DNA from 3 places in the Pseudomonas tolaasii NCPPB 2192 genome. Region 2 is predicted to be linked to each of the others. Evidence: predicted binding sites of a transcription regulator. Region 2 holds the regulator's gene; each other region holds the start of a gene.
The links. Region 2 encodes FliA, which starts transcription of late flagellar genes. Its sites were predicted from a motif close to CTAAAGTTTNNNNNNNNNNNGCCGNTAA; they were not measured.

Region 1: a site for FliA is predicted at 7,465-7,492, ahead of motA (flagellar motor stator protein MotA). Genes of this name have one in related genera too.
Region 3: a site for FliA is predicted at 2,366-2,393, ahead of ATI14_RS13885 (methyl-accepting chemotaxis protein). Genes of this name have one in related genera too.

What each region holds. Positions count from the first base shown of each region.
Region 1 is NZ_PHHD01000001.1:2,091,533-2,101,717, forward strand. It holds gene parC (DNA topoisomerase IV subunit A) at 1-26, shown strand, start outside; gene ATI14_RS09695 (PqiC family protein) at 203-910, shown strand; gene ATI14_RS09700 (AhpA/YtjB family protein) at 1,087-2,625, opposite strand; gene serB (phosphoserine phosphatase SerB) at 2,759-3,973, shown strand; gene asd (archaetidylserine decarboxylase) at 4,108-4,968, opposite strand; gene ATI14_RS09715 (rhodanese-like domain-containing protein) at 4,985-5,800, opposite strand; gene ATI14_RS09720 (HDOD domain-containing protein) at 5,858-7,393, opposite strand; gene motA (flagellar motor stator protein MotA) at 7,561-8,412, shown strand; gene motB (flagellar motor protein MotB) at 8,416-9,432, shown strand; gene rsgA (small ribosomal subunit biogenesis GTPase RsgA) at 9,539-10,185, opposite strand, start outside.
Region 2 is NZ_PHHD01000001.1:3,563,971-3,574,155, reverse strand. It holds gene ATI14_RS16635 (CheW domain-containing protein) at 1-567, opposite strand, end outside; gene ATI14_RS16630 (ParA family protein) at 567-1,355, opposite strand; gene motD (flagellar motor protein MotD) at 1,407-2,294, opposite strand; gene ATI14_RS16615 (flagellar motor protein) at 2,503-3,243, opposite strand; gene ATI14_RS16610 (protein-glutamate methylesterase/protein-glutamine glutaminase) at 3,243-4,373, opposite strand; gene ATI14_RS16605 (chemotaxis protein CheA) at 4,422-6,617, opposite strand; gene ATI14_RS16600 (protein phosphatase CheZ) at 6,629-7,417, opposite strand; gene ATI14_RS16595 (chemotaxis response regulator CheY) at 7,436-7,810, opposite strand; gene fliA (RNA polymerase sigma factor FliA) at 7,979-8,719, opposite strand; gene fleN (flagellar synthesis regulator FleN) at 8,716-9,549, opposite strand; gene flhF (flagellar biosynthesis GTPase FlhF) at 9,654-10,185, opposite strand, start outside.
Region 3 is NZ_PHHD01000001.1:2,996,660-3,006,844, forward strand. It holds gene ATI14_RS13880 (outer membrane lipoprotein) at 58-522, shown strand; gene ATI14_RS13885 (methyl-accepting chemotaxis protein) at 660-2,309, opposite strand; gene nhaA (Na+/H+ antiporter NhaA) at 2,478-3,653, opposite strand; gene ATI14_RS13895 (PLP-dependent cysteine synthase family protein) at 3,870-4,964, shown strand; gene ATI14_RS13900 (NAD(P)/FAD-dependent oxidoreductase) at 5,100-6,713, opposite strand; gene ATI14_RS13905 (COG3650 family protein) at 6,820-7,491, opposite strand; gene ATI14_RS13910 (short chain dehydrogenase) at 7,588-8,187, opposite strand; gene ATI14_RS13915 (LysR family transcriptional regulator) at 8,292-9,200, shown strand; gene ATI14_RS13920 (DoxX family protein) at 9,197-9,682, opposite strand; gene ATI14_RS13925 (HvfC/BufC N-terminal domain-containing protein) at 9,679-10,185, opposite strand, start outside.

The DNA of each region.
Region 1 (10,185 bases), 1.5 Mb from region 2:
CTTTAGTGGTGGAAACACCCGTTTAAGGCACTTTAGAGCCCCCGATCTACGATTTAACGCGTAGATCGGCACTATGACGCTGGAGTCACGGCGCATATTCACGGATGATATGGCCTTTCCAGCGCCGGCGTGGCCGAGCGTGTTTAGGTTATTTTTAGTATTACATTGTGGTTCGCCTTGTGGCAGCCACCTGGATGGGATGATGACTGCTCCACGCCTTCCTTTATTTTTGATGCTCGCTGGCCTTTTGGGGCTGGCGGGTTGCAGCACGCACCAGCCGGTGTCGCTGTACCAGCTGGACAGCGGAAGTCCGGCTCAACCAGCACAAACCGCGGGCATGGCCGTATTGCTTGGCCCGGTCGTCGTGGCTGACTACCTGCAACGCGAAACCCTGCTGCAACGTCAGAACGACGGCAGCCTGCAAGGTTCCACAGATGGTCGTTGGGCGGGCAGTTTGTCGGCCGATATCAACCAGTTGATGCTGCGCCAGGTGGCCGGTCATCTCGACAGCCAGCGTGTGGTGCTGGCACCTGCGCCTACCGGCTTCACGCCGGATGTGCAGGTGTTGCTGACGATCACCCGTCTCGACTCCGGTGCTTCGCAGCCGGCGATCCTCGATGCGCAGTGGCGTTTGATCGACCGCCGAGGCCAGGTGCGTGACAACCGCATCGTGCACCTGCAGGAAGAACACACCGGCACCACCGCTTCTCAGGTTCAGGCCCAGGGCGTGTTGCTGCAGCACCTGGCGCAGCAGTTGTCGGTGGCGCTCAAGCCATTGGCCAACCAGCCGCCGGTCGCCGAGGCGCCGCGCAAGCAGGCTCCGGCTCAGGCCAAGCCGGCAGCGCCGGAAAAGCCGAAGATGCCAATGGCAACGCCGATTCGTACGGATATGGAAGTGTTCAGGTTTTGATCTGAATCGCGCATAAACAAAAGGCCCGCTGAGTAAGCGGGCCTTTTTGTTGTCTGCGATTTGAGCCGTGCCACACACACCTTGTGGGAGCGGGCTTGCCCGCGATGGCGGTGGTTCAGCCAATGATATGTCGACTGATGTTCCGCTATCGCGGGCAAGCCCGCTCCCACAGGGGTCTATGTCTTGGTACGCGTCTCGTGCATCCGCGCCAACTGGCGTTCCAGCATCGACGGGTAAGGCTCCATCAACCGCTCCACACAGCTCGCGCCCTCGGGGCTGGCGATCGGGCGGATGCGTGCGCGCTGGCGGATCAGCGCATCTTCACTGATCTTGCGTTCCACCAGCAGCAGGTTACGGCTGTGTTGCGACAAAGCCAGCGCGTCCTGGGCGTTTTCGGTGAGCAGCAGGTCGATCTGGCTGATGCCAAACAGGTCGTCACCCACGGTCAGGCCCAGTTGCAGCTGCAAGGTAATGCCGCTGTCAGCCACTTCGATCTGCAGGGCGTGGCCCAGGGCGCGCAACAGCTCGCCGCAGCAGATGGCGTTGGTCAGGTAGTCTTCGCCGCTGTCTTCGCTGTGGAACAGCATCAACGTGCTGCCGTCGTTGAGGGTGTGCAGCTCGCTCTGATACAGCGAGGCCGCCTGGTCGAGGCAGTCGCGATAGCGTTCCAGCAATTCCGTCAGGCGAGCGCGAGGCAAGCGACGCAGTTGGTCCTGGGCACCCAGTTGCACGGCCAGTACCGCGCTGTGCTGGGGTTCGGTGTTCTTCACAGGGGCCGGTGCCGGTTTTGGCGCGGCGGCTGGGGCGGCGGACGATGTGTCTCGCAAGTCAGCGAACGGGTCTTCGTCGTCCAGTTCATCTTCTTCAGCCCTGACCACATGGCGTGGCGCCGGCTTGGCGGGCGCTACCGGCGCTTCTTCGTCAAAGCCCGGCTCGCGCAGGTCGCGCACTTCAAACTCGGGTTCGTCGTTGTAGTCGGTGTCGTCGTACTCAGGCTCGGGTGGAGCTTCGGGAATCACCGGCTCCGGGGCGAAACTGGCGTGCAATTGGCGCGCAAGGTCGCCGATCTCGTCCTGGCGGTCGGTGGCCGGTGTGTGTTCGTCGATGTCGCGCAGCCAAATGCGCAGTTGCATCAGCGGCGTGGAAATATGCCGCCCCAGACGCAAGCTCAAGGCCAGGGCGAGCGCGAGCAGGATCGCGCTCAGGATGCCCATGCTCTGCAGGCTGATGGTCATCGGCTGCTGGAATTGCTGCATGTCCAGGCTGATGCGCAGTTGGCCGGCCTTCACGTCCTGGAACGTAATATTGCTGGAATACAGGCCTTCCGCCTCGCCCAGCAGGCCGTTTTTCGGGCGCTGCCCGGCTTCGGCCATGATCCGGTTGTCCACGCTATAGATGGCGGCGTGGGCCACCAGCGGGTTCTTGGTCAGGTTATTGAGCAGCACGTTAAGGCTAAGGATGTCGTTGGACACCAACAGCTCGGTCGCCGACGTGGCCGTCTGCGTCGTCAGGCTGGCGCCCAGCGCATCGGCTTGCTCATGCATGGCCTGCTTGAACTGCAAACCCATCACGCAGGCGTAGATCACCAGGGCCAGAGCGACCAGGATCACGTTATGGCTGGCGATGCGTAATGCGATCGGTACACGGCGATGGCGCAGTGCCCGGAAGATCAGCAGGAAGAAGTTATCGGTTTTTACTGGCGTGGGCCGGTTCACTTGCGCTCGGCTCTTGGTCCGTGAAGTTGACGCGCAGTATAGCGACAGCCCTAGGACCGGCAAAGCGCTGGCTGTGCCCGATGGTCACTGAAAGTGGGTAGAATGCGGTTTTTTTCCAGCCTGGGGGTGCGCTTTGCGCGAAATTGTCCTGATAAACATCACAGGTGAAGACCGCCCGGGTCTCACCGCCGCCATTACCGGTGTACTGGCCCAGGGTGGTGTGAACATTCTCGACATCGGCCAGGCGGTGATCCACGACACCCTGTCGTTCGGCATCCTGGTGGAAATCCCGAGCACCGAGCAGGCGTCGTCGGTACTCAAGGACATCCTGTTTACGGCGTACAAGCTGGATCAACAGGTGCGTTTCACTCCGGTTTCCGAAGCCGACTACCAGCATTGGGTGGACGGGCAGGGCAAAAAACGTCACATCGTCACGCTGCTGACCCGCAAGGTCACCGCCGAACAATTGCAGCGCGTGAGCTCGATTACCGCGCACTACGGCTTGAATATCGACCATATCGACCGTTTGTCGGGTCGCATGCCGTTGGACACGCCAGCGGACAAAGGCAAGGGCTGCATCGAGTTCTCCGTGCGCGGTGAACCGGCCGATCCGCAAGCCCTGCGCGCCGAATTCCTCAGCGTGGCGCAAGAGCTGAATGTCGACATCGCCTTCCAGGAAGACTCGCTGTTCCGCCGCAACCGCCGCCTGGCGGTGTTTGACATGGACTCGACGCTGATCGAAGCCGAAGTCATCGACGAACTCGCCAAGGCGGCCGGCGTGGGCGAGCAGGTGTCTGAGATCACTGAGCGCGCCATGGCCGGCGAGCTGGATTTCCGTGCCAGCTTCAAGGAGCGCCTGGCGTTGCTCAAAGGTCTGGACGTGAGCGTGCTGGATTCCATCGGTGCTTCGTTGCGCCTGACCGAAGGCGCCGAAACCCTGTTCGCGGAACTCAAGCGCCTGGGCTACAAGACGGCGATTCTGTCGGGCGGCTTCACTTACTTTGCCAAGCAACTGCAGGCCAAGCTGGGCATCGACTATGTGTTCGCAAACGAGCTGGAAGTGGTGGATGGCAAAGTGACCGGCGTGGCGGTCGAGCCGATTGTCGACGCGCAGCGCAAGGCTGATCTGCTGAAGGAATTGGCCCACAAGGAAGGCTTGCGTCTGGAGCAGACCATCGCGGTCGGCGACGGAGCGAATGACTTGCCGATGCTGGCGATTGCCGGGCTGGGTGTGGCATTCCGCGCCAAGCCGCTGGTGAAGCAGTCGGCCAAGCAGGCGATTTCCACGCTGGGTCTGGATGGTGTGCTGTATCTGCTGGGCTTTCGCGACCGCGACGGTCAGCTCTAAACCCATCTGATCGACTGATCGTTCCCACGCTCTGCGTGGGAATGCCGCCTTTGACGCTCTGCGTCAGCTTTAAGAGCGTGACGCGGAGCGTCACCGGATGCATTCCCACGCGGAGCGTGGGAACGATCGAAGGGTCAGGCTTTTGGCAGTGCCATGCCCTGACCCATTTGTACTGGCGTACCCGCTGCCAACTCTTGCGCCCACTTCACCTGGTCCGGCCCGAACAGCACGATCGCGGTCGAACCCAGTTTGAATCGGCCCAATTCCGCACCTTTTTCCAGATGAATCGGCGCACGCGCCGCTTCGTCGTAGCGGAAGGTTTTCAGCTCGCGTTTCGGCGGCGTTACCAGCCCGGCCCACACGGTTTCAATCGACGCCACAATCATCGCACCCACCAGCACCACGGCCATCGGGCCGCGTTCAGTGTCGAAAATGCAGGCAACGCGCTCGTTGCGGGCGAACAGCTCCGGGACGTTTTCGGCCGTAGTCTGGTTCACCGAGAAAATGCGCCCGGGAATGTAGACCATTTCGCGCAGGGTGCCGGCCAATGGCATGTGCACGCGGTGGTAGTCCTTCGGCGACAGGTAAACAGTGGCGAAATCACCGCCCATGAATGGCGCGGACAACGCGGCATCGCCACCCAGCAACTCCAGCACGCTGAAACTGTGGCCTTTGGCCTGGAACACACGACCGTGTTCGATCGGGCCGAGCTGGCTGATCGCACCGTCGGCCGGGCAAAGGACCGCGTCCGGCGTTTGATCCAGCGGGCGGGCGCCGTCTTTCAGGGCGCGGGTGAAGAAGGCGTTGAAATGCTCGTAGGCGGTCAGGTCTTCAACCAGCGCCTGGGACATGTCCACTTGATAGCGTTTGGCGAACCATGCCGTGAACGCGTTCTTGAACCAGCGCACGCGGCATTCGGCGATGCAACCTGCCAGGCGCGACAACAAGTGGTGCGGCAGCAAGTACTGGCTGAGGATAAACAACTGCTTTTTCATTACGTGTCCTTAAACCTTAAATCTCAACGGGGGTGTCGGGGTGGTTGCCCCATTCGCCCCAGGAACCGGCATAACCTTTGACTCGCGGATAACCGAGCGCCTTGGCCACCAGGTAGGTGAAGCCAGAGCGGTGGTGAGTCTGGCAGTGGGTGATGATTTCTTTGTCGCGGGTCAGCCCGAGGTCTTCGAGGATCTGCGGCATGTCGCGGCGGATGCGCAGGTTGCGCGCCTTGTCCATGCCGGCGGTCCATTCGAAGTTCACCGCGCCGGGAATGTGGCCGCCCTTGGCTGCCAGGACTTTCTCGCCGGAATATTCCAGCGGGCCACGTGCGTCCCAGATGCCCAGGTCGGCGGCGCCCAGACGGCTTTGCAGGTATTCGCGGGTGGCGGTCGGGCCGTCGTGCAAGGTCAGGCTGACCGGGCCACCGACAGGCGAAGGCACGTCGGTGCTCACCGGGTATTTTTCTTCCAGCCAGGCCAGCAGGCCGCCGTCGAGGTAGTGGTATTTCTGGTGACCGATCACGTCGAGCATCCAGATAAAACGCCCGGCCCAGCCGCCGCCTTCGTCGTCATAAACCACGTAGGTCGCGTCCGGGGTGTGGCCCAGTTCGCCGAAGAGTTTTTCCAGGTCGGCCTTGTGGGGCAGCAGACCGGGCGCCGGTGGCTGGCCCAGCTGGGTGCGCTTGGGGTCAACAAAATGCGCGCCGGGGATGTGCCCTTCGGCGTAGCGGGCGGCGCTGGTGAGGTCCACCAGAATCAGGTGTTCGGCATCAAGGCGACCTTGCAGGTCGCTGGATTCGATCACCAGCGGCAAGCCAGAGAAGTCAGGCATGTGAGGTCTCCTGGGCACAAATGTTGGCGATAAAAGAGGACGATTGTAGCGCAAGCATCAGGCGCTGCGGTTGGTAAAGCTGTGCAGCGCCTTTTCGATGCATTGAGCGGTTTTACCAAAGGCTTGCACCGTCGTCTCCGAGAACGGCCCGCCGCCCTGGTCGGCGACCATCAGCATCACCACGCGACCATTGCAGCTCAGTGAGCGCAGCAGCAAATGTTCGCCGGTGAACAGCCGGCGCAGGATCGGTGGCAGCAGTGCAGAGAATTGTGCGTGATTGGCCGGGGTGAGGCGCACCTGGGCGGATTTTTCCAGCAGGCGCTGCAGCAGCGTGCTGTTGACCACGTCCAGGCTCAGGTGTGCGGCGTCCCTGGGCAATCCGTCGGCCTGGTGCACGCGCAAGGTGCTCAGGGCGCGGTCCGCCATAAACAGCAACACGCGCTGCATGCCGCTGGCAACCAGAGCTTCCCTGGCGCAGGTGGTCAGGTGCATGGCGTTGGCAAATCGGCTCGGTTCGACGAGCAGCTCGGTGCAGCGTTTGCGCCAGACGGCTAACGATTCGGCAGTGGGCGGTGGCGCCGGCAGCAAACCGCGGTGGACCTTCTGCACATGCCACGGCCAGATCAGCGACAGCGCCGGGTGCCACAGGTCGGGCATCAAGGTGGTGCGGGCGCTGGTGACGGCTTGCTGGTGAACCTGCTGCTGCACGTCGCCCAGCGGCGCTTGCAGGTAAAGCGCGGTGAGGTATTGCCAGCGCTCGGTGTGCGGGCAGGTCCAGGATTCCTGAGCCGACATCGCCAGCCCGTTGGCCAGCAATACGGTGTTGGCGGGCTGGTTCAACCAGCGTCGCAGGTTGGGTTCGGCATCCAGCCGTTGTTGATGGCGCAGGGCGTCATCTTCGCGGGCGATGTGCAGCGCCTTGACCAGCAAACGTTGCTCGGTCAATAGCAGGGTGTAGCCCTGGGATACCCAGATCGGCAGGTGCCAGGCTTCGGTCAGGCCCAGGCACAGGTCCAGCAGACGTACGCCGAACAGTTCATGCTCGACCCGGCGCGCCGACTGGCCTTTGTGGATCACCCGCAGTTCCCATTCTTCCAGCAGTTTGGGAAAGGCCACGGCCATCGGCCACAACGGCGACAGAAACAGCAGGCTGCCCCAATGAATGTCCTGCCACAGCCGCGCAAGTCGGCTGGCGAACAAACCGTTGGCTTGTTGGGAGGCATGCTGGCTGATCAGCAGCAGTTGGCGCAGCGCCACAGGAATTTCTTTCTCGGGTACCGAGGGCAGACGCACCAGCAATGCTTCGGCGCGTTTCAGGCCCAGGCGGTTCAGCGCGATTTCGAGGTTTTCCGCCGGCTCCGACAGGCTGCCATGGGTATGGCTGTTGGCTTCGCGCATCACCGCGAGCACCAGCGCCGGGCTGTTTTGCATCAGCTCGGCAATGTCTCGCAATGAACTGCGGCTGTCGCGAATGGCTTTGCACACGCGCTCGTGGCTGGCTTGCGGGACGGGCAACAACACATCGTCCAGGCGCTTGATCCACGCGGCGAGGGTGGTGGGTTTTGCAGTTGGGACTGTCGTTTCATTGGCCATGATTGGGGCGCGATCATCACTTGCGTTCAACACGCCCGGAACGGGCCGAATTGGCTTTTCGCCTTAACGGGCTATAGTCTGGCGCAGTTTTGCCGATAAGTAGAACAAGAGTTTTTCAGCTACACCCAATATGTCCATGAACCCGACGGCGCAAGTACAAAACCCCTATGGCTAAAATTATCGGCATCATCGTCGTCATCGCAAGCGTGCTGGGTGGATACGTTCTGTCCCACGGTAAAATTGCCGCGCTGATCCAGCCTTTTGAAGTGCTGATTATTGGGGGTGCTGCGTTTGGTGCATTCCTGCAGGCCAACCCCGGATACATGACCATGCATGTGGTCAAGAAATCACTGGGCATGTTCAGCTCGCGCTTCTCCCACACCTTCTACCTGGATGTGCTGGGGCTGATCTACGAGATCCTCAACAAGAGCCGCCGCGAAGGCATGATGGCCATCGAGGGCGACATCGAAGACGCCGCCGCCAGCCCGATTTTCGCCAAGTACCCGGCCGTGCTCAAAGATGAGCGCATGACCGCGTACATCTGTGATTACCTGCGCATCATGTCTTCCGGCAACATGGCTCCCCACGAGCTGGAAGGTCTGTTCGACATGGAGCTGTTCAGCCTGAAGGAAGAGCTGGAGCACCCCTCACACGCGGTGACCGGCATCGCCGACGGCATGCCCGGTTTCGGTATCGTCGCGGCGGTACTGGGTATCGTGGTGACCATGGCGTCCCTGGGCGAAGGTGACCAGAAGGCCATCGGCATGCACGTGGGCGCGGCCCTCGTCGGTACCTTCTTCGGTATTCTCGCGGCCTATGGTTTTTTCGGCCCGCTCGCCACCTCCCTGGCCCACGATGCCAAGGAAGAAGTGAATCTGTACGAAGCGATCAAGGCTTGCCTGGTGGCTTCGGCGTCGGGCATGCCGCCATCGCTGGCGGTGGAGTTCGGGCGCAAGGTGCTGTACCCGAAACACCGCCCAAGTTTTGCCGAGTTGGAACAAGCGGTTCGCGGTCGTTAAGTCATGGAAAACAACCAGCCGATAATCATCAAGCGCGTCAAGCGCTTCGCTGCGGGGCACCATGGCGGCGCCTGGAAAATCGCCTTTGCCGACTTCGCGACGGCGATGATGGCGTTCTTCCTGGTGCTGTGGCTGATGTCCACCGCTACGCCGGAACAGAAGATCGCCATCGCCGGTTATTTCAAGGACCCGATCGGCTTTTCGGAAAGCGGCACGCCGTTTGTGATCGACCTGGGCGGCTCGCCGCAGTTGGCGCCCGAGCGCACCATCAACCCGGAAATCAAGACCGAATCGCCGCAGGAAAATATTCCGATCGAGCGCGAAAAGGTCGAGACCATGGCCGAGCAGGTCGAGAAGGAACGCCTGGAATTGCTGCTGCAGGAGCTGCAGACCAAGGTCGAAGAAAACCCGCAACTGCTCAAATTCAAGGACCAGATTTCCTTCGAGATCACGCCTGAGGGGCTGCGTATCCAGATCACCGATGCCGCCAACCGGCCGATGTTCGACTCCGGCAGCGCGCGCCTGAAACCGTATTTTGAAGACATCCTGCTGGCCATGGCCGATACCATTAAAGCGGTGCCGAACAAGATCAGCATCAGCGGCCACACCGACGCCAAGCCTTACGCGGGGCAGGGCGACTTCGGCAACTGGGAGCTGTCGGCCAACCGTGCCAACGCCGCACGCCGTGCGCTGGTGGCGGGCAGCTACCCGGACCCGCAAGTGGCGCGGGTGGTGGGCTTTGCCTCTTCGCAGTTGTTTGATCAACAGGATCCGTTCAACCCGGTCAACCGCCGGATCGACATCGTGGTGCTGACCAAAAAGGCCCAGCGTGCGATTGAAGGGGATCAAGGTGCCGCGCCCGCTCCGACGCCGGGTGAAGGTGCGCCGGGTGAAGTGCCGGCGGACCCGAATGCCATCCCACCGGGGCAGGAGCCGTTGCCGGCCCATGAACTGCGGCAGAAGCTGAACCTGTTTGATGATGGTGGGGTGAAGGATCCTACGGCGCCTAAGGCGGAATGATCTTTCTGTGGCGAGGGAGCTTGCTCCCGCTGGACCGCGCAGCAGTCCCCAGCTTTTTTAGGGGCGCTGCGCACCCCGGCGGGAGCAAGCTCCCTCGCCACAAAGATTAGTAACTGCTCTCCGGCAAGCTCGCAATGATCGACCGGTAGCTGTTCATCCGCTGCTGCTGAACGCGGCCCTCTTCCAGCGCCTTGAGCAAGGCACACCCCGGCTCGCGGTCGTGTTTGCAGTCGCGGAAGCGGCAGGTGCCGATCAGGTCGTTGAACTCGATGAAGCCCGCTTCCACGTCGCTGCGGCTGACGTGGCCGAGGCCGAATTCGCGGATGCCCGGGGAGTCGATCAGCTCACCGCCGCCCGGGAAGTGGAACAACCGCGCGGTGGTGGTGGTGTGGGTGCCCTGGCCGGACAGTTCCGACAACGGGCCCACGCGGGTTTCGACTTCCGGCAACAGGCTGTTGACCAGCGAGGATTTACCCACGCCCGACTGGCCGACAAACACGCTGATGCGCCCGTCCAACTGCTGTTGCAGCTGTTCCATGCCATTACCGTGATGCGCCGAGACTTCCAGCACCGGGTAACCCAGGGTGCGGTAAACCGCCAGCAACGCGTTAAGCGCCGGAGCGTTCTGCTCGTCGATCAGATCGAATTTGTTCAACAGCAATAGCGGGCGGATGCCGGCGTGCTCGGCGGCGACGAGGTAGCGGTCGATCAGGTTGGCATGGGGCTCGGGCAAGGGCGCGAACACGATCACGA
Region 2 (10,185 bases):
ATATTGCAGGCCCTGGCGAAAGTCATCGCGGTAGCGGTCGGGCATCACCCAGCGCGCGGTATCGAGGACTTTAAGGTTGCCGGCCTGGCTGGGCAGGATGCCAAGGAACCACTCCGGTTGCCCGAACAGTGGCGTCAGTTCCTGGCCTTCCAGCGAGTAGATCGAGCCCAGGCACACCAGCGGCACCGCCAGAGTCAGCCCGGCGACGTCGAACAGCAGGCATTCGAACGGCTCGGCGGCCCACGCCGGGCGGTCATCGCCCGTCACCGGCGGTGGGGTGATGCTTGGCGGCAGGTGAACTTCCACCACCGGCTCGACCACAACCGGTGCAACCACTACCGGCGCCGAAACAACCGGTGCAATCGGCACCACCACCAAGGCATCCCGGGCTTGCTCTTCCAGCACCGCCAACTGGAATTCATCCAGCGCGGCTTCCGGTTCGACCGCCGGTTCCAACACCAGAATCGGCTCAGGCAGTTCTTGCGCAGTCGCATCCTGCAGCAAGGCATCCAGGTAGGATTCCAGTGCCAGTTGCGGCCGGGTCTTGAGTTCTACGGGACGGGTCATCACGCCACCTGCGCCACAAGCTGCTGCGACAGCAGGTGCTTGAGCAACGCGCGGTAGGCCAGCACGCCACGGCTCTTGCCGTCGAACTGCGACGGCGTCAGACCGGCGCGGCTGGCGTCACGCAGGCGCGTGTCCACCGGGATGTAGCCATTCCAGATGGTGTCCGGGTAGGCATCGCGCAATACGCGCAAAGTCCCCAGGGACGCCTGGGTGCGGCGGTCGAACAGGGTCGGCACGATGCTGAACGGCAGCGCCTGTTTGCGCGAGCGGTTGATCATCGCCAGGGTGCTGACCATGCGCTCCAGGCCTTTGACCGCCAGGTGCTCGGTCTGCACCGGGATCACCAGCTGCTGGCTGGCCGCCAAGGCGTTGACCATCAGCACGCCAAGCAACGGCGGGCTGTCGATGATCGCGTAGTCGAAGTCCTGCCACAGTTGCGCCAGGGTCTTGGCGATCACCAGGCCCAAACCGCTCTGCCCCGGCGACTGGCGCTCAAGGGTGGCCAAGGCGGTGCTGGACGGCAGCAGGGAAATGCTTTCGTTGCTGGTGGGCAGCAGCAGTTGCCCCGGCAAATCCGCCGGCACGCTGCCCTTGTGCAGGAACAGGTCGTAGCAGCTGTGTTCCAGCGCATCCGGGTCGTAACCGAAATAGCTGGTCATGGAGCCGTGGGGGTCCAGGTCGACCACGACCACGCGCTTGCCCGCCTCTGCCAGCAAACCGGCCAGGGCGATGGACGTGGTGGTCTTGCCGACCCCACCTTTTTGATTGGCAACTGCCCAGACTCTCATTCGGTTGGTTCCTCCCGGCAGGCATTGGCGCGACCGAGACAGTGCATAAAGTTATTGAGCCGGTGACGGAGAATTGACGGCACTCTGACGAACCGACGGTTTAACGGTTGGCGGTGCAGTTTGTGTGCCAGCCCGCTTCAACGCCGCGTCCGGCGTTGCATTGGCCGTGCCGGTGCCGGTCAGGCTGCGGCGCACGTCCAGGTTACGCGAGACCACCAGCACCACCCGGCGGTTGCGCGCGCGGCCTTCCGCCGTGGCGTTGTTGGCCACCGGCTGGAATTCGCCATAACCCACCGACGCCAGGCGCCCGGGGTTCACACCCTGCATCGCCAGCATGCGCACAATGCTCGCGGCACGGGCCGAAGACAATTCCCAGTTGGTCGGGTATTGCGCCGTGCTGATCGGAAAGTTGTCGGTAAAGCCTTCTACGTGCACCGGGTTTTCAAACGGTTTGAGGATCGCCGCCACCTTGTCGATGATGGTGAACGCCTGGTCGCTCGGCATCGCATCGGCGCTGGCGAACAACAGGCTGGAGTTCAACTCGATCTCCACCCATAGCTCGTTACCGCGCACGGTCATCTGGTTGGACTTGATCAGGTCGCCAAACGCGGCGCTGATGTCGTCGGCAATGCTTTTGAGCGGGTCGCTGGTGCCGCCGATGCCCGCCGCGGTTTCGTCGCTGTCATTGACCAGCGGCTTGGCCGGGGTCACGGTCTTGGGCCGTTCATCGCCAATCGGAATCGGCTTGAGGGAACGGTCAGCGTCGTTGAACACCCCGACCAACGCCTGGGAAATCACCTTGTACTTGCCTTCATTGATCGACGAGATGGAGTACATCACCACGAAAAACGCGAACAACAAGGTGATGAAGTCCGCGTAGGACACCAGCCAGCGTTCGTGGTTAACATGTTCTTCAGGCTCGCGACGGCGACGGCTCACAAGTCTTTACCTCCGAACGATTCACTGTGGCGAGCGAGCTTGCTCGCGCTGGGGCGCGAAGCGGCCCCAATGAACTCACCACCGCTCTCCTGCCGAAACCGAGTCGCCAGTGTTGGGGCTGCTGCGCAACCCAGCGCGAGCAAGCTCGCTCGCCACAATAAGCTCGCTCGCCACAACGGCGCAGTTCGCCACACGTCGATACCCATCATCAATCCATGAAGCCCTGGAGCTTCAATTCGATGGAGCGCGGGTTTTCGCCCTCGGCAATCGACAGGATGCCTTCCAGCAGCATCTCGCGGTAACGGGACTGGCGCATGGCGATCGACTTCAACTTGCTGGCCACCGGCAGCAGCACAAGGTTGGCACTGGCCACGCCGTAGATGGTGGCGACAAACGCCACGGCAATGCCGCTACCCAGTTGCGAGGGGTCAGCCAGGTTGCCCATCACATGAATCAGGCCCATCACCGCACCAATGATGCCGATGGTCGGCGCGTAGCCGCCCATGCTTTCAAAGACCTTGGCGGCATTGATGTCACGGCTTTCCTGGGTGTAGAAATCCACTTCCAGAATGCTGCGGATCGCTTCCGGCTCGGCGCCGTCCACCAGTAATTGCAGGCCTTTGCGCGCGTAACTGTCGGGCTCGGCATCGGCCACGCCTTCCAGACCCAGCAGGCCTTCCTTGCGCGCGGTGAGGCTCCAGTTGACCACGCGGTCGATGCCGCCCGGCAAATCCACGCGCGGCGGGAAAATGATCCACACCAGAATCTGCATGGCGCGCTTGAATGAGCTCAGGGGCGACTGCAGCAACGCAGCGCCCACGGTGCCGCCGATCACGATCAGCGCGGCCGGGCCGTTGGCCAACGCGCCGAGGTGGCCGCCTTCGAGGTAGTTGCCGCCAATGATCGCGACAAACGCCATGATGATGCCGATCAGGCTCAATACATCCATCAGAGGCAGGCCTCCACCAGATGTTTGCCGATGTCGTCCAGGCTGTAGACCGCGTCGGCCAGTTCAGCCTTGACGATGGCCATGGGCATGCCATAGATCACGCAACTGGCTTCATCCTGGGCCCAGATGGCACTGCCGCCCTGCTTGAGCAGGCGCGCGCCTTCACGGCCGTCGGCGCCCATGCCGGTGAGTACCACCGCCAGAACTTTGTCACCGTAGGATTTGGCCGCCGAACCGAAGGTGATATCCACGCACGGCTTGTAGTTCAGGCGCTCGTCGCCCGGCAGGATTTTCACCGCGCCACGGCCGTCCACCATCATTTGTTTGCCGCCGGGGGCCAGCAGCGCCAGGCCAGGGCGCAGGATGTCGCCATCCTCCGCTTCCTTGACGCTGATGCGGCACAGCTTGTCCAAACGCTCGGCGAACGCCTTGGTAAACGCGGCCGGCATGTGTTGTACCAGCACAATCGGCGCCGGGAAGTTGGCCGGCAGTTGGGTCAGCACGCGTTGCAGGGCGACCGGGCCGCCCGTGGACGTGCCGATAGCCACCAGCTTATAGGCTTTGCGTTTCGGCGCAGGCGAGTGGGCAGTTGCAGGCGCAGCGGCGCGAACCGGCGCCACGGCAGGCCGTGCAACCGGCGCGGGCGCTGGGCGAGCAAACGATGACGTCGGCGCAGCCGGTGCCGCAACCGATGCAGGCGTCGGCGCAGGCGCGCTGAACAGACTGCGACGGTTACTGCGTGAAATGCTGTGCACCTTCTCGCACAGCAGTTGCTTGACCTTCTCGGGATTGCGCGAGATGTCTTCGAAATTCTTCGGCAGGAAGTCCACCGCACCGGCGTCCAGCGCATCCAGGGTCACCCGGGCGCCTTCGTGGGTCAGTGAGGAAAACATCAACACCGGGGTCGGACAGCGCTGCATGATGTGCCGCACGGCCGTGATGCCATCCATCATCGGCATCTCGTAGTCCATGGTGATCACGTCCGGTTTCAACGCGATGGCCTGATCAATCGCCTCTTTGCCGTTGGTGGCCGTACCGACCACCTGAATCGTTGGGTCGGCGGAAAGAATTTCCGAGACGCGGCGGCGGAAGAAACCCGAATCGTCCACCACCAGGACCTTGACTGCCATAAACACTCCGTTAGGCGGGGCGGGCACTACCGCCCTGCCCCTCCAGAATCAAATACGCCGAGCGGCGTAACGCTTGAGCATGCTCGGAACATCGAGAATCAGCGCGATCCGACCGTCACCGGTGATGGTCGCACCCGACATGCCCGGGGTTCCCTGCAGCATTTTGCCCAAAGGCTTGATGACCACTTCTTCCTGGCCCACCAGTTGATCGACCACAAAGCCGATGCGCTGGGTGCCCACGGAGAGAATCACCACATGGCCTTCGCGCTGCTCTTCATGCTTGGCCGATGCCACCAGCCAGCGCTTGAGGTAGAACAGTGGCAACGCCTTGTCGCGCACGATCACCACTTCCTGGCCGTCCACCACGTTGGTGCGCGACAGGTCGAGGTGGAAGATTTCGTTGACGTTGACCAGCGGGAAAGCGAACGCCTGGTTGCCCAGCATCACCATCAGGGTCGGCATGATCGCCAGGGTCAACGGCACCTTGATGACGATCTTCGAGCCCTGGCCCTTGGTCGAGTAGATATTGATCGAGCCGTTGAGCTGGCTGATCTTGGTCTTCACCACGTCCATGCCGACGCCACGGCCGGACACGTCGGAGATCTCGGTCTTGGTCGAGAAGCCCGGGGCGAAGATCAGGTTGTAGCACTCGGTGTCGGTCAGACGGTCGGCGGCGTCCTTGTCCATCACGCCGCGCTTGACCGCAATGTTGCGCAGAATCGTCGGGTCCATGCCTTTGCCGTCATCGGTGATCGACAGCAGGATATGGTCGCCTTCTTGCTCCGCCGCCAGAATCACCTTGCCGTTGCGCGACTTGCCTGCGGCTTCGCGCTCTTCCGGGGTTTCCACGCCGTGGTCGACGGCGTTGCGCACCAAGTGGACCAGCGGGTCGGCCAGGGCCTCGACCAGGTTTTTGTCGAGGTCGGTTTCTTCGCCCACCAGCTCCAGGTTGATCTCTTTCTTGAGCTGACGCGCCAGGTCGCGAACCAAGCGCGGGAAGCGGCCGAAGACTTTCTTGATCGGCTGCATCCGCGTTTTCATCACGGCGGTTTGCAGGTCGGCGGTGACCACATCCAGGTTCGACACGGCCTTTTGCATGGCCTCGTCGCCGCTGTTCAGGCCCAGGCGCACCAGGCGGTTACGTACCAGTACCAGCTCGCCGACCATGTTCATGATGTCGTCCAGGCGCGCGGTATCCACCCGCACGGTGGTTTCGGCTTCACTGACGGGTTTCTCGGCCACCGGTGCCGGAGCAGCACGCGCGGGAGCCGGGGCAGCCGCCGCTGCCGGAGCAGGCTTGGCGGCGGGCGCGGCGGCTTTGGCGGCCACCGGTGCCGCCGTGGCGACGGCGGCCGGTGCCACTTCGCTGAACTTGCCTTTGCCGTGCAGCTCGTCGAGCAGGGCTTCGAACTCGTGGTCGGTGATCAGCCCGTCGCCGGCAGGCTCCGGGCTTGCAGCCGGCGCGGCGCCAGTGGCAGCAGTGGCAGCGACTTCCGGCAAGGCTTCGGCAGCAAAAGTGCCTTTGCCGTGCAATTGGTCGAGCAGCGCTTCGAATTCGTCGTCGGTAATGTCGGTGTTGGCGTTGGTCGCTGGCGCTTCAGGCGCGGCGGCAGGTGCCACGGCGTCAGCGGCGAACTGGCCTTTGCCGTGCAACTGGTCGAGCAGGGATTCGAACTCTGCGTCGGTGATGTCTTCGCTGGCGGGTTCGGCAACCGGTGCCCGCGGCGCCTCGGCTTCGGCCTTGACCGCGCTGAGGGAGTTGAGCAGCTGTTCGAACTCACTGTCCGTCACATCCGGCTCGGCTTGCACCACAGGCTCGGGTGCCGCAACGACAACCGGCGCCGCCGATGGGTCGGCAGGTTCGGCCAGGCGCGCCAGGGCAGCCAGCAGTTCCGGGGTGGCAGCGGTGATCGGGGCACGTTCGCGAACTTCGCTGAACATGCCGTTGACTGCATCCAGTGCTTCGAGAATCACGTCCATCAATTCCGAATCAACGTGGCGTTCACCCTTGCGCAGGATGTCGAACACGTTCTCGGCGATGTGGCAGCACTCCACCAGCTCATGGAGCTGGAGGAAGCCGGCGCCCCCTTTTACAGTGTGAAAACCGCGAAAAATTGCATTGAGCAGGTTCGCATCATCCGGTCGGCTTTCCAGCTCGACCAGTTGCTCGGACAGTTGCTCTAAAATTTCGCCGGCCTCTACAAGGAAATCCTGAAGGATTTCTTCATCGGCGCCGAAGCTCATGTGGGTGCTCCTTAGAAGCCTAAACTGGACAACAAATCGTCTACGTCGTCTTGCCCGGATACAACGTCTTCACGTTTATCGGCATGAATCTGCGGACCTTCACCCTTGGCGAGATGTTTTTTTGGATCTTTTTCCGAGAGGATCGCCGCGCGGTCATGTTCGATACCGGCAAAACGATCGACCTGGCCAGCCATGAGCACCAGTTTGAGCAAATTGCTTTCCACTTCGGTGACCAGTTGGGTCACGCGCTTGATCACCTGGCCGGTGAGGTCCTGGTAATCCTGAGCCAGCAGAATGTCGTTGAGGTTGCTGGAAACCGTGCGGTTTTCCTGCTCGCTGCGCGACAGAAAGCTGTCGACCCGACGCGCCAGCTCACGAAACTCTTCGGCGCCCACTTCGCGACGCATGAAGCGGCTCCAGTCGTGGCTCAGGGCCTGGGCTTCGTTGGCCATGCCGTTGACCAGCGGCGTGGCGTTTTCCACCAGGTCCATGGTGCGGTTGGCCGCCGCCTCGGTCAGCCTGACCACATAGGACAGGCGTTCGGTGGCATCGGTGATCTGCGAGATCTCTTCGGCCTGGGGCATGTGCGGGTCAATCTGGAAATTGACGATCGCACTGTGCAGCTCGCGCGTGAGCTTGCCCACTTCCTGATACAGGCCGCGGTCACGGGTCTGGTTGAGCTCATGGATCAACTGCACCGCGTCGCCGAACTGGCCTTTTTCAAGGCTGTCGACCAACTGATGCGCATGCTTTTTCAGGGTCGACTCAAAGTCTCCCTGCGACGTTTCTTTATGCTCCATAGCTCCCCCGTGATGACATCAGCCGTGGATGCGTTCGAAGATTTTTTCAATCTTCTCTTTCAAGGCCAATGCGGTGAATGGCTTGACCACGTAACCGTTTACCCCGGCCTGGGCGGCTTCGATGATCTGTTCACGCTTGGCTTCGGCGGTCACCATCAGCACGGGCAGGCTGCGCAGTTTTTCATCCGCGCGCACGTGGCGCAGCAAGTCGATACCGGTCATGCCCGGCATGTTCCAGTCGGTTACCAGAAAGTCGATGCTTCCGCTGTTGAGGATCGGGATAGCCGTCAGGCCGTCATCCGCCTCGACCGTGTTGGTGAACCCAAGGTCACGCAACAGGTTTTTTATGATCCGCCGCATCGTTGAGAAGTCATCAACGATGAGGATTTTCATGTTCTTGTCCAATTCGACCTCCAAGCAGTCTTAAACGCGCCCAGCACCTGGACGCGCCATTTCAATCAACAGGCGTTACACAAAAAGGACTGCCCAGGGCACCACGGAACTGATCCGCGAAAACATGAAGCCTTCGCGGTAGCGTCTGCAGTGTCCCCACACTGCCTGTCAGCGCGCGCGCCACTCTCCCAATCGCCCCCGCAAGCGGGCTGCGCACTGGCTGTGCAGCTGGCTGACACGCGACTCGCTGACCCCCAGGACCTCACCGATTTCCTTGAGGTTCAGCTCTTCGTCGTAGTACAGCGCCAACACCAGTCGCTCACGCTCCGGCAAATTGGCAATCGCCTCCGCCAACGCCCCCTGGAAACGTTCGTCTTCCAGGTCACGCGACGGTTCGAGATGTGCACTCGCGCCGTCCTCGTGCAGCCCTTCGTGTTCGCCGTCCTGCAACAGGTCGTCGAAACTGAACAGGCGGCTGCCCAAGGTATCGTTCAAAATCCCGTAGTAATCGTCGAGACTCAATTGGAGTTCGGCCGCAACTTCATGATCTTTAGCGTCACGACCGGTTTTTGCTTCAATTGCGCGAATGGCGTCACTGACCATTCGCGTGTTGCGGTGTACCGAACGCGGCGCCCAATCCCCTTTACGCACCTCATCGAGCATCGCGCCACGGATGCGGATGCCCGCATACGTCTCGAAACTCGCACCCTTGCTCGCGTCGTATTTGGTCGACACTTCGAGCAGGCCGATCATGCCGGCCTGGATCAGGTCTTCCACCTGCACGCTGGCGGGCAGGCGTGCCAGCAAGTGATAGGCAATGCGCTTGACCAGAGGCGCATAACGCTCGATCAATTCGCCCTGGCTGTCACGGGCCGACTTTTTGTAAAGGTTGTAGCCGCTGGATGTCATAGCACCGGTCCTGCGCTCGTCTGATGCACCAAACGCTCGACGAAAAACTCCAGATGCCCCCGCGGGTTGGCAGGCAACGGCCAGGTATCGACCTTCTGGGCAATGGCCTTGAACGCCAGTGCGCACTTCGAACGAGGGAACGCTTCATAGACCGCACGCTGCTTTTGCACGGCCTTGCGCACACACTCGTCATACGGAACTGCGCCGACGTATTGTAAGGCGACATCGAGGAAGCGATCCGTGACCTTGGTCAACTTGGCGAACAGGTTGCGCCCTTCCTGCGGGCTCTGGGCCATGTTGGCCAGCACGCGGAAGCGGTTCATGCCGTAGTCACGGTTAAGCAGTTTGATCAGGGCGTAGGCGTCGGTGATCGAAGTGGGTTCATCGCAGACCACCAACAGCACCTCCTGCGCCGCGCGCACGAAGCTGACCACGGACTCGCCGATCCCGGCGGCGGTGTCGATCACCAGCACGTCGAGGTTGTCGCCGATGTCGCTGAAAGCCTGAATCAGGCCGGCATGTTGCGCCGGGCTCAGGTGCACCATGCTCTGGGTGCCCGAGGCTGCCGGCACGATGCGAATGCCGCCGGGGCCTTGCAGCAGCACATCGCGCAGCTCACAGCGGCCTTCAATCACATCGGCGAGGGTGTGTTTGGGTGTCAGCCCGAGCAAAACGTCGACATTTGCCAACCCCAGGTCAGCATCCAGCAGCATGACGCGACGGCCAAGCTCTGCCAGGGCCAGGGACAAATTCACTGACACGTTAGTTTTCCCGACGCCACCTTTGCCGCCGGTCACCGCGATCACCTGTACGGGATGCATGCTGCCCATTTTATTTCTTTACCTTGTCTTGCTTAGACGCAGGCTACATGGCTTGGCCGCGTGAATCGCTTGCAGACCATCGATGTAGATACTTTTCACGGTGTTCACTGCCCTCAACCGACCCGTTTTGCCGGGTTGTGGTAGAGGTCCGCGAACATGTCAGCCATCGCTTCCTCGCTAGGCTCTTCTTGCATTTGCACACTGACGGCACGGCTGACCAACTGATGACGGCGCGGCAGATGCAGATCATCCGGAATCCGCGGGCCGTCGGTCAGGTAAGCAACCGGTAATTCATGGCTGATCGCCAGGCTCAACACTTCACCCAGGCTCGCGGTTTCATCGAGCTTGGTCAGGATGCAACCGGCCAGGCCGCAACGCTTGTAGCTGTGGTACGCAGCGGTAAGAACCTGTTTCTGGCTGGTGGTTGCAAGCACCAGGTAATTTTTCGACTTGATGCCACGCCCGGCCAGGCTTTCGAGCTGCATGCGCAAGGCCGGGTCGCTGGCTTGCAGGCCGGCGGTGTCGATCAGCACCACGCGCTTGCGCAGCAGTGGATCGAGGGCATTGGCCAGGGACTGGCCCGGGTCGACGTGGGTCACCGGCACATTGAGGATGCGGCCCAGGGTCTTGAGCTGTTCCTGGGCG
Region 3 (10,185 bases), 570 kb from region 2:
CGTGACAGGCGCCAAGCCGCAGCGTCTAATGAATACCTGTCCTTTGGAGTTGATGCTATGCGTAAGTCCGTTTTACTGGTTGCCTGCTTTACCACCCTGTCGTTGCTGCTGGGTGGCTGCGCCTCGAGTCTGACCGGCGACTCGTACTCCCGTGACGAGGCGCGTCGTGTACAAACCGTTCGCATGGGTACCATCGAGTCCCTGCGCCCTGTGAAGATCGAAGGTACCAAGACCCCAATCGGCGGCGCTGCTGGCGCGGTCATCGGCGGCGTTGGCGGCAGCGCCATCGGCGGCGGTCGTGGCAGCATCGTTACCGCAGTGATCGGCGCCGTAGCCGGCGGCCTGCTGGGCTCGGCCACCGAAGAAGGCCTGACCCGTACCCAGGGCGTGGAAATCACCGTTCGTGAAGACGACGGCAGCATGCGCGCCTACGTCCAGGCGGTTCAAGAGAACGAAATCTTCCGCATTGGCGACCGTGTACGCATCATGACCGTCAACGGTACCAGCCGCGTTACCCGCTAAGCGTCGGTTGCAGAAACACAAAACCCCCAACCGGGTGACCGGTTGGGGGTTTTTGTTTTTAAAGGTCGTAACTGTCACTGTGGCGAGGGAGCAAGCGCCCTCGCCACAAGGTTGCGCTGGCCCCTCCAAGCTTCATTTCACACCTGGAAGTGCTTCACCATCGTATTCAGCTCGTGCGCCAGGCTCGCCAGCGATTGCGAGGCGGCGGTCGTTTGCGTCGAGCCTTCTGCCGACTGCACCGACAACTGCTGAATGTTCAGCAAGTTGCGATCCACGGCCCGTGCCACATCAGCCTGTTCCGCCGCCGCTGTGGTTATCACCAGGTTGCGGTCGTTGATCTCGTCATTCGCCGCCAGAATATCGGCCAGTGCCTGCTGTGCCAGTTCGGCCAGGCCCAGGGTTTGTTGGGTCATGGTGCTGCTGTCGAGCATGGTGTTGACGGTGCTCGCGGTGTTGGTCTGAATGCTGCCGATCATCTGCTCGATTTCCTGGGTCGATTGAGCGGTGCGATGGGCCAGGGCACGCACCTCGTCGGCGACCACGGCAAAACCACGCCCGGCTTCCCCGGCGCGGGCGGCTTCGATGGCGGCATTCAGGGCCAGCAGGTTGGTCTGCTCGGCAATGGTGCGGATTACATCAAGCACCTTGCCGATACCTTTGGCCTGTTCGGCCAGGCCACCGACCTGCCCGGAACTGAGTTCGACCCCACGGGTCAGCGCCTGAATGGAATTCAAGGCTTCGACCATGCGCTGTTGGCCTTTAAGGGCGATGCTGCGCGACTCCTGGGACAAGTCGGAAGTCGAGGCCGCGTTGCGCGCGACGTCTTCAATGGCCGTGGTCATCTCGGTAACAGCGGTGGCGGCTTGCTGGATTTCTCCGTGTTGCTGTTGCAGATCGCGACTGCCCTCAGCGGTCACCGCATTCAGTTGTTCCGCTGCCGCCGCCAGTTGGCTGGATGAACCGGTAATTTGCCGCAGGGTTCGCACCAGGTTGTCGCGCATGGTTTCCTGGGCGCGGAGCAAGCGCGTGGCTTCGTCGTTGCCTGTTGGTGTAATGGGTTGCGTAAGATCGCCTTGGGCAATGGTTTCGGCCACACGCACCGCTTCGTTGATCGGCCCGGTGATGCTGCGGGTCAGCAGCCAGGCCACCAGCACGGTGCCGGCACTCACCAGCACAATGACGATCGCGATACCGCTGACCGCGTGTTGGTAAGCCTGTTCGGACGTTCGGCCAGCCTGTTCTGCGCCTTTGTTGGCGAGGTCGATCAACTGGTCGAAATTCTTGGTCATCTGCTCATAACTTTCGCGGATGTTGTTGAGAAAGTCGCGGGCGCCGGCCTTGTCGCCCGAGCGCGAGCGCTTGAGCATCTCGGTGTGGTTCTTCGCATAGCCCTCCAGGCTCTGGTTGAACACCTCGAGCCGGGACTTCTCATCCGGGGTGCGCAGCAACGTGGCGTATTGCCCCAGTTGTTCCTTGACGGCTTTCAGGCGCCCGGCGGATTTGTCCTCGTAGGTCTGCATGTCGGCATCGCTCGAAGACAAAATGTGCGCCATTTCACCCAGGCGGAAACGGTCAAGCGAAGCATTGGCCAAGGCCAACAACCGCACGCGCTGCATCCAATTGTTCTGAATGTCCGCCGCCTGGGACTGGACCTCGCCAATCTGTTTGAGCGCAAACAGGCCAAGAAACACACTCAGCGACGCAATAGCGGCGAAGCCGATGAAGGCTCTGGCCGCGATTCTTATATTTCTCAGGAACATGGGCTTGTCGCTCGGGCTGAAACACATGGGGGAGCACATTCGGGCGGGTGTCCCGGAGAGGGCACTGAGGTCGCCACACCCAATAGTCGGCGGGGGAGGGCAAGTCTTTAGGTGGGCAAAGATGAAACCTGAGCCCTGGCCAAAGAAAAACCCCAACCGGCTGCCCGGCTGGGGTTTTGAGTGTGTTTCAGGCGATCAGGCTTGTTTGCGGCTGGCCATCGCCGTGACCGCGTAACCAATGCAGGCGGCCAGTATGGAACCGGTCAGAATGCCCATGCGGTCCTCACCGGCAAATTCGCTGACGCCCGGCACAAACGCCAGTGAGCCGACGAACAGGCTCATGGTGAAGCCGATGCCACAGAGGATGGCCACGCCGAACACCTGGCCCCAATTGGCGCCGCTGGGCAGCGCGGAGAGGCCGGTTTTGACTGCGACCCAGGTCAGGCCGAAGACACCAATGGTCTTGCCGATCAACAGGCCGGCAGCAATGCCCAACGGTACGTGATGGGTGAAGCTTTCCAGGCTGACGCCGGTCAGGGACACGCCCGCATTGGCGAAGGCGAACAGAGGCAGGATGCCGTAGGCGACCCACGGGTGCAGGGCGTGTTCAAGTGTCAACAGCGGTGACGGCTCGGCATTTTTGGTGCGCATCGGGATGCAGAACGCCAGTGTCACGCCGGCCAGCGTTGCGTGCACGCCGCTCTTGAGCACGCACACCCACAGGATCAGACCGATGATCAGGTACGGCCCGAGCTTGATCACGCCCAGGCGGTTCATCGCGATCAGCGCAATCAGGCAAGCGCCTGCACCCGCCAGCGAAGCGCCGGACAGGTCAGTGGAATAGAACAGCGCAATCACGATGATCGCGCCCAGGTCGTCAATGATCGCGAGGGTCATCAGGAACAGTTTCAGCGACACCGGCACGCGCTTGCCGAGCAAGGCCAGCACACCCAATGCGAAGGCAATATCGGTGGCCATCGGGATGGCCCAGCCAGCGAGGGCCGCAGAGTTGCCCTTGTTCAGCGCCCAGTAGATCAGCGCCGGCACCACCATGCCGCCAATGGCCGCTGCACCGGGCAGCACCACTTGCGACGGTTTGGACAAATGGCCGTCGAGCAGCTCGCGTTTGACCTCAAGGCCGATCAGCAGGAAGAACAGGGCCATCAGGCCGTCGTTGATCCACAGCAACGCGGGTTTGGCGATTTTCAGTGCGCCGATCTGGGCGACCACGGGCACGTCGAGAAAGGCGTTGTACAGGTGCGACAACGGTGAGTTGTTGATGATCAGCGCCAGGGCGGCAGCGGCGATCAGCAACAGACCGCTGGCGGCTTCCAGCTGGAAGAAACGGGTGAAAGTGCTACGCAGAGGCACGAGATGCTCTCCAATCCAGGTTCAATAGGTGGGTACCCTAACCCGTACTGTTAGTTGTTAAAACAAAAGTTATATTCTTATTTGTTATAAGCGTTGAGCTGGGTGGGCTTTGCGTGAAAGCCTAGCAATTGTGTGTCTAATTGAGTCGCCACTGTATCTGTGTGCAGTGTAGGAAAGCCCCTAAAATCGGGGCTGAAATCTTTAGAGATCCACCTTATGAGCGACCACCGTACCTGGGCCCGCGAAGCCATTCGCATCATCGAAGCGGACTTCCAGCGCAGCGCCGACACGCACCTGATTCCGTTGCCATTACCGGGGTTGCCGGGTATCGAGTTGTACTTCAAGGACGAGTCCAGTCACCCCACCGGCAGCCTGAAGCACCGGTTGGCCCGCTCGCTGTTTCTGTATGCCCTGTGCAATGGCTGGCTCAAACCGGGTGCACCGGTGATCGAGGCGTCCAGCGGTTCGACGGCGGTTTCCGAGGCGTACTTTGCGCGCCTGCTCGGCTTGCCGTTTATTGCGGTGATGCCGGCCACGACGTCCCAGGCGAAGATCGACCAGATCGCCTGCTACGGCGGCAGGAGTCATCTGGTAAACGATCCGACGCAGATCTACGCCGAATCCGAACGATTGGCGAAGGAAAGCGGCGGCCACTTCCTTGACCAATTCACTTACGCCGAGCGCGCCACCGACTGGCGGGCGAACAACAACATCGCCGAGTCGATCTTCCAGCAGATGCGTTTCGAGCATTTCCCCGAGCCGAGCTGGCTGATTTCAAGCCCCGGCACGGGTGGCACCACGGCGACCCTGGGGCGTTACGTGCGTTATCGCCAGCATTGCACTCGCGTGCTGTGCGCCGATGCCGAGCGCTCGGTGTTTTTCGACTTCTACCAGACCGGCGACGCCAGCCTGCGCCTGGACTGTGGTTCGCGCATCGAGGGCATCGGCCGCCCGCGGGTCGAAGCGTCGTTCTTGCCCCAAGTGATCGATGCGATGGTCAAAGTGCCGGATGCGCTGTCGCTGGCGGCCATGCATTACCTGGCCGGGCGCCTCGGGCGGCGGGTGGGTGGTTCCAGCGGGACCAACCTGATCGGCGCCCTGGTGGCGGCGCAGCAGATGAAAGCGGCGGGGGAATCGGGTTCGATCGTGGCGATCTTGTGTGATGGCGGCGAGCGGTATGCAACCACCTATTACGATCAGGCGTGGCTTACCGCGCAGGGTTACGAGCTGGGCAGTTTGATCGCGGCCGTTGCGGCGAGTGTGGAGCGGGGGGAGCCTCTGCCGGACAGCATCTTGCGAGCCAATATCTGATTCAACGCTCAAACCAATGTGGGAGCTGGCTTGCCTGCGATAGCGGTGGTTCAGTCAATAAACACGTCGACTGATACTCCGCTATCGCAGGCAGGCCAGCTCCCACAATTGATGGTGCTGGTCGTAATAACGTGATCAGGCCTCAAGGCCCAACATATCCCGCGCCAATGCCTCGGCAATCCGGATACCGTCCACGCCTGCCGACAGAATCCCGCCCGCATAACCCGCGCCTTCACCGGCCGGAAACAGGCCTTTCACGTTCAGACTCTGCATCGCTTCGTTACGGGTAATCCGCAATGGCGATGACGTGCGGGTCTCGATCCCGGTCAATACTGCGTCGTGCAGCGAGTAGCCCTTGATCTGCTTCTCGAACGCGGGGAGCGCCTCACGGATGGCTTCGATGGCGAAGTCCGGCAAGGCCAGGGCCAGGTCACCCAGTGCCACGCCTGGTTTGTAGGACGGTTCGACACTGCCAAGGGCGGTGGAGGGTTTGCCTGCGATGAAGTCTCCTACAAGCTGCGCCGGCGCTTCGTAGTTGCTGCCGCCGAGGACATAGGCGTGGGACTCCAGGCGTTCCTGCAGTTCGATACCGGCCAGCGGGCCGCCCGGGTAATCCACTTCGGGGGTAATGCCGACCACGATGCCGGAGTTGGCATTGCGTTCGTTACGCGAGTACTGGCTCATGCCGTTGGTGACGACGCGGTTCGGCTCGGAAGTCGCCGCGACAACCGTACCGCCGGGGCACATGCAGAAGCTGTAGACCGAGCGGCCGTTTTTGGCGTGGTGCACCAGCTTGTAGTCGGCGGCGCCGAGTTTCGGGTGCCCGGCGTATTTGCCCAGGCGCGCCGCGTCGATCAGCGATTGCGGGTGTTCGATGCGGAAACCCACCGAGAACGGCTTGGCTTCCATGTACACGCCACGGCCGTGGAGCATGCGGAAGGTGTCGCGGGCGCTGTGGCCCAGGGCCAGGATCACGTGTTTGGAGAGGATTTGCTCGCCGCCGTCGATGACCACGCCGTGCAGTTGGCCGTCTTCGATCAGCACGTCTGTCACGCGCTGTTCGAAACGCACTTCACCGCCGAGGGCGATGATCTGCTGGCGCATGTTTTCCACCACGCCGGTCAGGCGGAAGGTGCCGATATGCGGCTTGCTGACGTAGAGAATCTCCTCCGGCGCGCCGGCCTTGACGAACTCGTGCAGCACTTTGCGGCCGTGGAATTTCGGGTCCTTGATCTGGCTGTACAGTTTGCCGTCGGAAAAGGTCCCGGCGCCGCCCTCGCCAAATTGCACGTTGGACTCGGGGTTCAGCACGCTTTTACGCCACAGGCCCCAGGTGTCCTTGGTGCGCTGGCGCACTTCCTTGCCACGCTCGAGGATGATCGGCTTGAAGCCCATCTGTGCCAGCAGCAGCCCTGCGAAGATCCCGCACGGGCCGAAACCGACGACGATCGGCCGTTCAGTCAGGCCTTCCGGCGCCTGGCCTACCACCTTGTAGCTGACGTCCGGCGCCGGGTTGACGTTGCGGTCGTCGGCGAACTTGAGCAGCAGCGCGGCTTCACCCTTTACGTTCAGGTCGATGGTGTAGATGAAGCACAGCTCCGACGATTTTTTGCGCGCGTCGTAGCTGCGTTTGAACAGGGTGAAATCGAGCAGGTCATCACTGGCGATGCCCAGGCGCTGCACGATGGCAGGCCGCAGGTCTTCTTCGGGATGGTCGATGGGCAGCTTGAGTTCGGTGATTCGTAACATGACAGGGTCCGGTAGGCGGCGGGCAAAAAGGCCGGCTGTTTTGCAAACCGGCGATTATAAGCCCCAATGGCGGTTTTCCGTCAGGTTAAAACCGCGCAGGGCGCAATCAGTCGTCGCGCGAGCCACCAAATGCCGCGCAACCGCGTTGTACCTGGCCGTTGACGCGCAACTCGGCAGTCATGTGCTGCAAGCTGCCGCTGACCGGGTCCACGCAACGCTGCGGCGCGACCCACAGTTCGACGTGCTGGTTGTTGGCTTCGGTCATCAGGTTGAAGCGACCGTCGCCGATCTGTTCCTCGACATAGGGCACCGCCAGCGGTGGCTGGCCCTCACGTTCAAGCACCATGCCCTTGGCCGTGACGTTCATCGCCCACGCCGGTTTATGGCCGTTGGCGCGCAGGATCATGCGTTTGAAGTCGGGGTCGTTGCAGGCCGAGGTCGAACGCTCGACGCGATAGAGCTGCTGCAACTCCACCGACCCCTGGGTGCCGGCGGCGACTCCGGAAAATTTGCCACGCAGGTCGGCAAACAGCGCACCTTGCTGGCCGGCCAGGGAGGCGGCTTCCTGCAGCACACTGGTGCCGCCGGTGTCGTTGACCACGTAGTTGCGCTGGTCGCCACAGGGCTGGAACAACAGCTTGCCGCCCACGGCCGTCAGCTCGCCCTGCATGCGGGTCATCCCGACAGTGGAGGGTTTGGCCGGCTCGCTTTCGAACATCTGGCAAGCGGTGAACAGGGGCAGCAGGGCAAACAGGGCGAGGGTACGGACGGCACGCATTGATCGGTCTCCAAACAAGTGCCGCCACGTTACGCAGGCTGGCGCTGCATCACAAGCCCGTCGCCCGGCTTCAGGCGATTCTTACAGACGCGGGATTCAGCCTACGATAAAGGTCTGACCGGTCTGCAATCCCTCGACGCTTTTTGCGTAGGCCAGCGCCACATCGGCACCGGTCGCCGGTTTGAACCCGCGGAAGTAGGGCGCATAGCTGCCCATCGCTTCGAGCAGCACGGTCGGGCTCACCGAGTTGACGCGTAGGCCGCGTGGCAATTCGATAGCGGCCGCTTTGACGAACGCATCCAGCGCGCCGTTGACGAGCGCCGCCGAGGCACCGGTGCGGATCGGGTCACGGTTCAAAATGCCGCTGGTGAAGGTGAACGAGGCGCCGTCGTTGGCGTATTCGCGGCCGATCAGCAGCAGATTGACCTGGCCCATCAGCTTGTCACGCAGGCCCAGCTCAAAATCGGTTTCGCTCATGTCGCCCAGCGCGACAAAGTTGACGCTGCCCGCGGCGCAGATCAGGGCGTCGAACTTGCCGGTTTGCTCGAACAGCTTGCGGATCGAGGCGCTGTCGCTGATGTCCACCTGGAAGTCGCCGCTGTTGCGCCCGATGCTGATCACTTCGTGACGCTGCGCCAGCTCTGCCTTGACCGCTGAACCGACCGTGCCGCTGGCACCAATCAATAGGATTTTCATCGTGCTGTTCCTCCAGGGGGTAAGTGAGGTTTCAGTCTAGAGTGGCTTTTTCTCTGGATAAACGCGCTAATAGGCAACCTTTGGTTTTCAAATGGAAACAATCCATGAGCGAGATGGATGACCTGGCGGCCTTTGCCGTGCTGATCGAAGCCGGCAGTTTCACCGTGGCCGCCGAGCAACTCGGCTGCAGTAAGGGCCAGTTGTCCAAGCGCATCAGCCAATTGGAGGCGCAGTTTTCCGTGGTGCTGCTGCATCGAACCACGCGCAAGCTCAGCCTCACTGCTGCCGGGGCGGCGTTGTTGCCCCAGGCTCAGGCGCTTGTCGTCCAGGTGGACCGGGCACGTCAGGCGTTGGCGCGGCTCAAGGACGATTTGGCCGGGCCGGTGCGTATGACGGTTCCGGTCTCGTTGGGGGAAACCTTCTTCGATGGCTTGTTGCTGGAGTTTTCCAAGCAATACCCACAGGTGCAGATCGAGCTGGAGCTGAATAACAGCTACCGCGACCTGGCGCGGGACGGCTTCGATTTGGGCGTGCGCACCGGGGCTATTGAAAATGAGCGGCTGGTAGCCAGGCCGCTGCTGGCCTGGCACGAAATGACGTGCGCCAGCCCGGCCTACCTTGAGGAACACGGCGAACCCTTGACCCCGGCTGATCTCGCCACCCATACCTGTCTGCTCAACAGCCATTACAGCGGGCGCGAGGAGTGGCTCTATCACCAGCAACATGAGCTGTTGCGGGTGCGGGTCAGCGGCACCTTTGCCTCCAACCACTACAACCTGCTGAAAAAAGCCGCGTTGGTTGGCGCCGGCATCGCACGCCTGCCGTCTTACGTGTTACCGGCGGAATTGGCTGACGGCCGATTGCGCTGGCTCCTGCGTGATTACCAGACGCGAAGCCTGCCGATGTATCTGGTTCACCCTTATCAGGGCGGGCTGCCGCGTCGCACCCAGGTACTTGCCGATTACCTGGTGGACTGGTTCAAGCGCAGCGGCGAAGCCCTGGACCGTCTTTAACGGTAGCGACGGGCGATCAGGTGGTCGATGGACAGGCAACCCGGGCCTTTGGCGACCAACAGCAGCAGAATCGCGATCCAGGTGCCGTGGGTCGGGTAGGCTTCCGGGTAGACAAACAGCTGAATGGTCAGCGTCATGCCGATCAGCGCCAGGGCCGAGAAGCGCGTGGCGAAGCCGATCAGGATCAGCGCCGGGAAAAAGTGTTCGGCGAACGCAGACAGGTGTGCAGCCACTTCCGGCGAGAGCAGCGGCACGTGATATTCGCTCTGGAACAGCGGAATAGTGGAGGGGGCCAGCCGTGGCGCGCCCAGTTGGAACGTACCGCTGACCAAGTCGATCGCAAAGTTTTCGACCTTGGTTTGCCCGGACTTCCAGAACACCGCCGCAATGGAGAAGCGTGCGAGAAAGGCGATCAGGCTGTAGGGAATTTTCTCGAACAGTGCAATCACCCGGTTGATGGGGTTCGAAGCGAAGGTGCTCATGGCGATTCCTTTTGTTCTGGGTGCAGGCCAGTGATGGCGTCGTGACTGATCAGTAGTGTCAGGCAGTGGTTCAGGTCGAATTCGGTGGAGGCTTCGAGGGCATGAGCCACCGCTGCCTCCAGTTCCGTGCCCTGGTTCAGGCTGTTGATAAAGGCGACCGAGCCGCGGTCGATGTTGAACACCTTGACGGTCAGGCCCTGGCGCAAGACCAGCGCGCCTTGGGCGTGCCAGGGGTCCAGGGTTTCCACGGCGTCCTCGGCTTGATGCGCAGCCCAAACCGCCACCACCGCATAAGCCGAATCCAGGGTGGCCAGCGATGGGTGCAGGTGCAGGCGCAGTTTCCCCAGGTTTGCCTGGCCTTGCAGCGCGGTGAGCACCGCCTGTTGGTCCAGCGTTTGGGGGTCCGCTGCGTGGTAGGCACGCACGCGCAGGCGTTCCAGGCGTGCAACGTCGGCGAGGTAAGGCACGCTTTGCGCCGGTTCAAAATCTTCGATAAATGCCGC